3 regions of the Cutibacterium sp. LaCa_89 genome follow, and region 1 is predicted to be linked to each of the others. Evidence: riboswitches for the same ligand, from Rfam matches in the RefSeq annotation. Region 1 holds a riboswitch; each other region holds the start of a gene.
The links. A riboswitch is a leader RNA that binds a small molecule or an ion and turns the genes downstream of it on or off. The one in region 1 is predicted to bind cobalamin.
Positions count from the first base shown of each region.

Region 2: another riboswitch for cobalamin. It lies ahead of ACP8LP_RS10670 (ribonucleoside-diphosphate reductase subunit alpha); the one in region 1 lies ahead of cobO (cob(I)yrinic acid a,c-diamide adenosyltransferase).
Region 3: another riboswitch for cobalamin. It lies ahead of ACP8LP_RS03400 (ABC transporter substrate-binding protein); the one in region 1 lies ahead of cobO (cob(I)yrinic acid a,c-diamide adenosyltransferase).

Region 1 covers NZ_CP190889.1:523,180-526,380, forward strand. Annotated here, with positions in the region: gene ACP8LP_RS02335 (energy-coupling factor ABC transporter ATP-binding protein) at 1-277, shown strand, start outside; gene cbiT (precorrin-6Y C5,15-methyltransferase (decarboxylating) subunit CbiT) at 494-1,090, opposite strand; cobalamin riboswitch at 1,114-1,250, shown strand; gene cobO (cob(I)yrinic acid a,c-diamide adenosyltransferase) at 1,291-1,905, shown strand; gene cobBC (bifunctional hydrogenobyrinic acid a,c-diamide synthase/histidinol phosphate aminotransferase CobBC) at 1,905-3,201, shown strand, end outside.
Region 2 covers NZ_CP190889.1:2,314,146-2,317,346, reverse strand. Annotated here, with positions in the region: gene ACP8LP_RS10670 (ribonucleoside-diphosphate reductase subunit alpha) at 1-1,467, opposite strand, end outside; cobalamin riboswitch at 1,580-1,771, opposite strand; gene ACP8LP_RS10665 (DUF1707 SHOCT-like domain-containing protein) at 1,847-2,470, shown strand; gene ACP8LP_RS10660 (NADH:flavin oxidoreductase/NADH oxidase) at 2,502-3,201, opposite strand, start outside.
Region 3 covers NZ_CP190889.1:732,863-736,063, reverse strand. Annotated here, with positions in the region: gene ACP8LP_RS03405 (FecCD family ABC transporter permease) at 1-927, opposite strand, end outside; gene ACP8LP_RS03400 (ABC transporter substrate-binding protein) at 924-1,937, opposite strand; cobalamin riboswitch at 1,979-2,164, opposite strand; gene ACP8LP_RS03395 (hypothetical protein) at 2,199-2,399, opposite strand; RNA gene rnpB (RNase P RNA component class A) at 2,416-2,797, opposite strand; gene ACP8LP_RS03385 (zinc ribbon domain-containing protein) at 2,858-3,201, opposite strand, start outside.

The DNA of each region.
Region 1 (3,201 bases):
CCGTCTGCGCGACCACGGTACGACCGTGGCGATGGCTACCCATGACGTCGACCTGGCCCTGGCCTGGGCTGACGAGGCGCTCATCGTTGTCGACGGGGGAGTGCAGCAGGGGCCGATCGACGAGTTACTCGCAAATGTGACCATGGTGGAGAGGGCCCATCTACACCTGCCTTGGCCCCTCGAACTGGTCCGGCGTCTTGGGATGGATGAGCGTCCCCGAACGATGAGCGAGGTCGTCGCGATCCTGTCACACCTGGCGCCGAGCAGTCCGTGTTGACGTCATCGTTGTGACATCAGCGGCACAAGGCACTCTTGATGGGGCGGCCACAGTGCGGCGGTTCGATGGTCATCATGAACAGGTCAGCGCTGTCGGTTTCGGCAGTGCCACACCATGTGCGTTTCGCTGCCGAGCAGACCTGGGCTGCCTGCCTGCTGGCCTCCCAGATCAGCTGAGTCCAGGATCAGACAACTGTGCACACTGGGTGGCTCGTCGTCACTCAGTGTGCTGCCAGGTCCACGCCACGACGGTGCGGGCCGGTTTCCAGCCCCGCAGCCGGCCGATGCTGTCGGCGGTCTCGACGCCGAACCTCATGAGGTCACCGCCCAGATCCCGGTGCAAGGACTCCACGAGCATCTCGGCCTCCATCGTCACCCCATGGACGACGAGCCGTCCCCCGATGGGCAGACGTGGTCGACACTGGGTGACGAGGGTTTCCGTCGCACCGCCGCCGATGAAGATGGCATCCGGGTCGGGCAGTCCCTCCGGCAGCCCCTTGGCGAGGTCGGCGTCGATGACCTCGAACTGGCCGGGCAGAGTGAGTTCTGCGGCATTCGTGCGGGCATTGGCGGCCCGTTCTGCCTTGCGCTCCACCCCGATGGCTCGGCAGGTCGGATCGGTGCGACACCACTCGACACCGATCGACCCGGCGCCGGTGCCGAGGTCCCACAGCAGCTGGCCCGGCATGGGTCGCAACGCTGCCAGAGCGACGGCCCTCACCGGATGTTTGGTGATGAGGCCGTCATGGGCGAAGTGCGTCTCGTCGAGGCCAGGCGTGCGTCCGAGGAGGGTGGCGTCAGGATCATGGGTCATGAGGGAAGCTTAGGGCAGTGCCGGGTGAGGACAACCCGACCCGTGTGACACAATCGACGATGGCCCTCGGGGAGGAATCCGGTGTGAATCCGGAGCGGTCCCGCCACTGTGAGCGCCTCAGCGCGAGCCAGGTCGATCCTGCGGGTCAGGTCACGGAAATCCCGTGACCCGACGGGCGCGGACCCGCAAGGAGGTCGTTCATGCCGCACGCGCGCAGTGGCGCCACACCAGACGACGGGCTGTCCACCAGACAGCGACGATTACGGCCAGTTCTTGCTGTGAACACCGGCGAGGGCAAGGGCAAGACGACAGCGGCGATGGGTACCGCCCTGCGCGCCTGGAACCAAGGGTGGAAAGTCGGCGTCTTCCAGTTCGTGAAGTCCGGACGATGGCATGTCGGCGAGCAGGACGCCCTGCAAGCTCTCGGGAAACTCCACGAGGAGACCGGTGCCGGCGGTCCCGTCACATGGGAGGTCATGGGGACTGGATGGTCCTGGGCACGCTCCTTCGATGCCGCCGATGACCCCGAGGCCGCTGCCCGCGAGGGGTGGCGACACGTGTCGGAACTCCTGGCCAGCGAGGCGCTTGATTTCTACCTTCTTGACGAGTTCACCTACCCGCTGGACTGGGGATGGCTCGATGTCGACGAGGTCGTCGACACACTGGTCAACCGCCCCGGCACCCAGCACGTCGTCATCACTGGCCGTCGCGCCCCGGCAGCCCTCGTCGAGGCCGCAGACCTCGTCACCGAGATGACCAAGGTCAAGCACCCCTTCGACGCCGGTCAGCGTGGTCAGGCGGGAATCGAATGGTGATGCGCATTCCACGAATCCTCATCGCCGCCCCGGCGTCGGGAGGCGGTAAGACGACCGTCGCGACAGGTCTCATGGCAGCCCTGCGTGCCACCGGCCGGACGGTGGCGCCGTTCAAGGTCGGGCCGGATTACATCGATCCCGGTTACCACTCGATGGCCAGTGGTCGTCCGGGCCGCAACCTGGACTCCGTCATGTGTGGTGACGAGCTCATGGCCCCGCTGCTGGCCCATGGTTTCGTCACCCCCGATGCGGCGGACATTGCGGTCATCGAGGGAGTGATGGGCCTCTTCGACGGCCAGCTCGGGACCGGACGCGGGTCCAGCGCCGAGATCGCCACCTCGACCCAGACCCCGGTGGTCGTGGTCGTCGACACCGCTCATGCGTCCCTCACCCACGCCGCAGTGGTGGCAGGTCTGGCGACGTTTGATCCGAATGTCACGATCGCCGGTGTGATCCTCAACCGGGTCGCCTCTCCTCGTCATGGTGCCGAGGTCGTGCGCGGACTCGACCGACTCGGCATCCCGGTGCTGGGGCGGATTCCGCGCACCGAGTCGATCTTCGTGCCGTCTCGCCACCTGGGCCTGGTCCCGGCGGGGGAGTGGGAGCACTCCGCCTCCAAGGTCGCCGGCCTGGGTGACCTCATCGCCGAACACGTCGATCTCGACGCCGTTATGGACCTGGCCGATTCCGCACCCGACCTCGACGTCGAGCCTTGGGATCCGCGAGCCGCTCTGCAATCAGCTGGCTGGCAAGGCCATTCCTTCGACGAGCCGCCGGTGGTCGGAATCTTCGCGGGGCGAGCCTTCACCTTCCGTTACCCCGAGACCACCGAGATGTTGCGGGCGGCCGGGTTCCCGGTCGTCGACGTCGATCCCCTCACCGATCGACGTCTTCCGGACGGCATCCAGGGCCTGTACCTGGGCGGTGGATTCCCGGAGATGCACGCCACGGATTTGGAGGACAACACCGAGCTCGCGGCAGATGTCCGCGCCCATGCCGAGGCCGGGATGCCGATCGTCGCGGAGTGCGCCGGGCTTCTCTACCTCTGCCGTCACCTCGACGGGCGCGACATGGCCGGCGTCCTTCCGATGGACGCGGCGATGGCGACGAGGCTGACGATGGGGTACCGGGTCGCCACCCGCAACTCTATCAGCGTCGTCGGCCACGAATTCCACCGCACCACGACGACGCCATTGGCTGACGTCGACCCGGCTTGGCACATCGCCATGCCCGACGGCACCGATCGTGCCGAGGGAGCTCTGGGAGACCCTGCTTCTCTGGGGCGTCCCACCGTTC
Region 2 (3,201 bases), 910 kb from region 1:
GTCGATGCGACGTTTCCCGCGCGGCCCGACGAGGTGTCCGGCGAGGTTGACCGAAGCCAGGTTGCACACCGAGGTGTGGTCGCGGTCCTGGGGCAGGCAGATCTCGGTGCACAGATTCGAGGAGTGGATCGTCCCGGTGGTGCTGTTCAACGCGCGGGTATTGACGCTGTCCTTCCACGTCAACCACGGGTGGGATGTCGTCTGCAGACTCACCAGGATGGCTCGGAACTGTTCGCGGGCCGTGGTGCGGTGGAAACGCTTGATGTGGCCGGCCTCGGCCTCGGCGATGTAGTGGGCGTAACGCTTCGAGAAGGCCGACCCGGTGAGCTCGGTGAGATCGGGGGTCTCGGCGGGGTCGAAGAGGTACCAGTCCTCGTCCTTGGCGACGCGTTTCATGAACTCGTCGGAGATCCACACCGCGGTGTCGGCGGTGCGGGTCCGCCGGTACGGGTCACCGGAGTTCTGCCGCAGATCGAGGAACTGCGGGAAGTCCATGTGCCAGTTCTCCATGTAGAAGCACAGTGCGCCGAGCTTTTTGCCTCCGCGGGAGACGGCCCGCAGCGTCGAGTCGATGGTGTGCATGAAGGGGATCGGACCGGTCGACGCAGTGTTGTCGGAGCGAATAGGTGACCCCTCGCAGCGCAGGTCGGACATCGACAGCCCGATGCCGCCGGTGCCCTTGGTGATCCACATGACGTCACGGATCGTCCGGGCGATGTGCTCCAAATCGTCCTCGGTGCGCATGACGAAGCAGTTGGACAGCTGACCAGCCGGGGTGCCCGCGTTGACAAGGGTGGATCCAGCCGCGAGATGACGCAGGTTACTCATCGAGTCGTAGAGGGCGAGGGCAGAGGAGGTGGGATCGTCCTCGGTGAGGCTGAGCCCCATCGCCACGCGCATCCAGAAGTACTGCGGTACTTCCAACGCTCGCTGGTCGGGGGTACGCAACAGGTAACGGTTGACCATGGTGCGCACGCCGGTGAAGCCGATGAGGTCGTCACGGATGGGATCAAGGGCCGTGGCGAGGGCGTCGAGGTCGAAGAGCCGCCCCAGTCGCTCGTCGAGGTGGCCGTCGGCGACGAGTTTGTCGATCGTGCGCGGGAAGCAGGCATGATGGAGGTCTCGCACCCGCTCGGGGCCGGCGTCACCGAGACCGTCGTGGGTGTCGCCGAACACCTCCTTGTACAGCTTCTTGACGGCGATTCGGCTAGCAATGGTGTCGAAGGCGGGGTCGTCCTTGGCATTGCCCAGAGCCACCTGGATGACGGCCTCGTCCAGGGCGTCGGTGGTGATCCCGTCGAACAGGGTGATCTCCACCTCGGCCTGCAGCAGGGTTGCCCGGGCAACGGCGTCGTCGAGCCCACGGGCTGAGTCAATGATGGATGCAGCGACTTCGTTGCCGTCGTAGGGGGCCAGGGATCCGTCGCGCTTGCGGACGCGGATGGTCGAGATGGGGTCGGCGCTCATTGCAATTCCTCCGTGCGATGCCGTAGGCACGCGACCGGGCGGAATGCGGCGGGGACACTGGTCCCCATGAACGCTGCGACACTTCCCGCGAGATCGCGAACCGGGCCCCGCGGTTGCGGGACCACACCTGGCAGGTCTTCGGACTCACGAGCACTTGTTGCCTACTGGCCGTCGCTTCCCATGCCGAAGCACAGTGCATGATGACGGCGGTCGTTCTCGTACACCGCTGCGGGGCAGCTCCGGATTCTCACCGGATTCCCTCTTGGCCCGTGCGAACACGGGAACCATGTGCACTCGCCACTATATGAACGCTGATCAAGGCGAGTCAACGCGAGGCCTGGAGAGCCTTGGGTGTGTGTGGCTGTCCTAGACTTGCGACGTGACGATTCCCGATGACTGGCGGATTGGTGACGCCGAGCGCGCCCGGGCATCGGACATCCTCGACGAGGCATGGACGTTGGGAAAGCTGACTCGCGACGAGCATGCGGAGAGGGTGGAGGCTGCTCTGCAGGCCCGTACCTATGGCGATCTGGGCGGGTTGCTCTCTGACCTTGGCGCGACGGTCGGGAGTGTGGCCGTCCCCGCTCGTCCTGGCCACGGCGAGGTGGTGCGGATCGTCCCCGGTCCGGAGGCTGACCACATGACCTGCATCATGAGCGACACGGTCTGGGCCTCGGGGCGGACGATGGCCAAACTCACCACCGTCACCGGGTTCATGGGGGATCCGTGCTTCGACCTGACCTCCATGCCGTGGGCAAGTCGTCACATCACCATTGACCTGACGATCGTTATGTGTGACGCGACTTTCCTGGTGCCCGACGGGGTGCGCATCGAGGACTCGATGTCGCGAGTGCTCGGAGACCTCACGGTTCGCGGACTCTCCCAGCCGGGGCTGGATGGCCCTGTCCTCACCTTGCGCGGGACGAGCATCCTCAGCGATGTTGACATCCACGGCCCTGGATCCAAGAAGTACGCAAGGCTCAGGAAGAAGTGGAATCGCTGACGGTCGACCGGCGACGGGATCGTCAGTCGTGTCAGCGCCACGCCCCACGGAACCTGGCCGGATGCCATGGGGCGTCCTCGTTGGGAACACCCAGCTCATGGGCGGCACGCAACGGCCAGTTGGTGTCGCGTAGAGCCGCCCGTCCCACCATGATGGCGTCGGCGCTGCCCTTCTCCAGCAGCTCCTCGGCCAGCTGTGGGGTCCAGATCATGCCGACGGTGGCTGTGGGAATATCCGCCTCGGCGCGCACCCGAGCCGCCAGGTCAGCCTGGTAGGCCGGGGCGACGGGGATGGGGGCCGACGAATTGCCTCCTGAGGAGGCGTCGAGCAGATCGACCCCGGCTTTCGCGAAGCGCCGCGACAGTTCGACGGAGTCCTTCACCTGCCAGCCGTCGTCCCGCCAGTCAGTGACCGACAGGCGCGCCAGCAAGGGCATGTCTTCAGGAATGGCCCCACGCACAGCCTTCGCGACCTCCAACGGCAGGCGAACACGTCCGTCGAAGTCACCGCCCCAACCGTCGGTGCGGGTGTTGGACAGCGGCGAGTAAAACTGGTGCAGCAGGTAACCGTGGGCGCTGTGAAGTTCGACGGCGTCGAATCCAGCGTCCACAGCACGCGCGGCGGCGGCGCGGAAGTGGTCGACGACCTTCTCGATGCCGTTCTCGTCAAGGGCGTTGACGGGCAGGCCGACGTACTGCTTGCCGTCAGCAGGGGCGGTGGTCGGACCGACG
Region 3 (3,201 bases), 210 kb from region 1:
TGCGGTGTCGGACCACACCATGAGCAGGGCCCCGACGAGGGCCGACACCGGTAGCAGCCGGGCGTGTCGCGGCCCGGTCCAGAACCTCACGATGTGTGGGACCGTCAGCCCGACGAATCCGATGGGGCCGACGAAGGCCACGCTGAGAGCGGTCAGCAGGGCGGTGCCAACCATGATCATCCAGCGCACGGTGTTGACCGGTACTCCCAGGGACATCGCGCTGACGTCACCGAAGGCGAAGGCGTCAAGGGTGTGGCACAATGCCATCCCGGCGATGAGGGCCGGAACGGTGGCGACGGCCAGGGTGATCGTCGATCCCCATCTCACACCGGTGAACGACCCGAGGGTCCACGACAGGGCTGATCGAGCTGCGTTCGACTCACCACACACCATGATCATCATGGACACCGCCGCGCCGCACAACTGTCCGACGGCCACCCCGGCCAGGATGGTCCGGCTGGCGGGTAACTCCCCGGACTTGCCAGTGGCCATGGCCAGCACCATGACCAGGGCCCCGACCGCCCCGCCGAAGGAGGCCAGTGTCATGAGGACGGACTGCCCCAGAGTGCTGGAGATTCCGATGATGAGGATGAAGACCGCACCCACCGAGGCCCCACTGGAGATGCCGAGCAGATAGGGATCGGCCAGGTCATTACCGGTCAGGGTCTGCAGTACCGCGCCGCACATCGCCAGCAAAGCGCCGACGGCCATCGATCCGATGACGCGCGGAGCCCGCAGCTGCCACACGATCTGATCATCGAGAACCGTGACGTCGGCGCCCTCGATGAGACGGAATCGCCGGGCCACCACCCTCGCGACATCATGGACAGGAACGTGTACCGCCCCGGTCCCGAGCACCACGAGGACACTGCCGACCAAGGCCATGGCGAGGATGCCGGTGATCAGCCAACTACGCTGACGACTCACTTGCCGGTGATCTTCGCCAGACCGTCATTGAGGGTCTTCGCACCGTCCACGAGTTCGGCACCAGGGGTGCTCTGGGAGAACGGCACGGTGACGAATTTGTTCTCCTTGACGGCCTTCATCTGGCTGAGGACGGGGTCCTTCCTCATATAGTCGATCTTCGACGTCGCCGTGGACCAACTGGCATCGGCGACCACGATGACCTCAGGGTTGGATGCGACAATCTTCTCCCAGGAGCCGTCTGCCCAACCGCCGTCGAGATGGGCAAAGAGGTTCTTGGCACCGACAGCGTCCATGAGGAGCTGGGGTCCGCCATGTCCGGCGCCAATGAACGGAGTCTTGTCTCCCGAGTCGAACCAGACGATCGACGTCCCGGTGCCGTGCTTGTTCCCGGTGACCTCCTTGAGGGCATCTCGCTGCTTGGAAATGGCCTTGTCAGCCGCATTCTTGACGCCGATGAGAGTCCCCACCTCGGTCATTTCCTTCCAGACGTTTTCCCAGGTGGTTTCGGCCGAGGGCGTGCCCTTGGGGCAACCGAAGGGGCTGATGTAGGTGGCAATTCCCTGTTTCTTCAGCTCATCACGCGTGCCGACGGCCTTGTCCGTAAAAGCGCTGGAATACGAGGACAGCGCCAGATCAGGCTTGGCGGCCAGGAAGGTCTCCTTGGACGGGTACTCCTTGGAGAGCACCTTGACCGAGTCATAGGCCTTCTTCCACTTCGCCGGGATCTCACTGTCAAGGTAGGCGGTGCCGACGAGTTTGGACTCCCCGCCGATGGCCAGCACGTCCTCAGTGGCTCCCTGATTGAGGGTCACTGCCCTCGTGGCGGGCTTGTCGAGGGTGACCTGCTGTCCGCAGTTGGTGATGGTGATCGGACCAGAAGCCGACGCTGAGACCGAGGAAGACGACGATGACGCGGAGTCCTTGGGGGCACCGGCACAGCCGGCGAGCAGGACGGCGGGAAGCACCGATGCCACGAGGACGCGGCGAAGGGATGACGGGATGACGGGCATGAGTAAGCCAGCTTTCTGTGTTCGGCGTGCGCGACCGGGTACCGACAGGACGGCGTCAGGTGGTCTTCGGGCTCGACCTCGTCTCCGTTCCCGGCTCCTTCCCAGTGCTCATGGCACCAGTGGCGTTCGCCGGGGCAGATCAGTCATACCGCTGCGCGTCAGCTCCGGCTTCTCACCGGATTCCAGCGCTGGTGGGGTCACCAGCAACCTGACGTGAGCATGTTAGCATCCGCTTCGTATGCCCTCCTCCAAGGAGTTACCTCACTTGAACAGGTCACCGAAACGCATCGTCGTCTTCCGGTAAACCTTGTTGTAGGCGGCTCGACGTGGATCTCGCAGCCAACCCATTCCCTTACGGCCATAACCGGGAATGAGGGTGCGCCTGACAGTCCTCGTGACTCGACCACGCGTCCTGGCCGAGATGGTTCTGGACAGGCTGGGAGTACGAATTCCGAACTTCATGGACCCGATGATAGAAGGGACGAGCCATCCTGTAAGCCGGGTTCTGTGGCCCCTCAGGGCCGGTGATCATCCATCTGTGAACGCCATTACTGGCATCCTCCAGCCTTCCGGCTGCGCAGCCTACCCGGACGCTCAGGCGAGCAGCCCTCGAACACGTCCGCGACCTCGTGGTCTTCTTGGCCTTGCTCCGAGTGGGGTTTGCCGTGCCGTCACCGTCACCGATGACGCGGTGGGCCCTTACCCCGCCGTTTCACCCTCACCGGCCCGAAAGCCGGCAGTTTGTTTTCTGTGGCACTGTCCCGCGGGTCACCCCGGGTGGGCGTTACCCACCACCCTGCTCTGTGGAGCCCGGACTTTCCTCGACAGCTCAAGACTGCCGCGATCACCCGGATGGCTCGTCCGACCGTCGATTCTACGGTCATTGCCGCATCGTCGCCACACGGGCAACGGCGCAATTCTCAGAGAGACTCCTCGGTGCGCACCAGAATCCGGTCGCACTCCTCGCAACGCACGACGTCGTCCTCGGCGGCTGCGACATAGGTGCGCAGGTCAGCCGGATTCGCAGCAATGCCACATCCCTCACACACCCCGTGGACGAGCTTGGCACACCCCATCCCGGTGCGCTCGCGCAGCATCTCGTAGAGCTTGAGGAGATCAACCGGGACACCACCCGCCTGGGTCTCGCGAGACCGGCACAACTCGACCAGCTCGTCGTCGATCCCCTTGAGACCGGCATCGCGAGACGCGAGGACGGTGCGGATGTGGCCATCCAGCTCGATACGACGACGATCCGCGTCGGAGT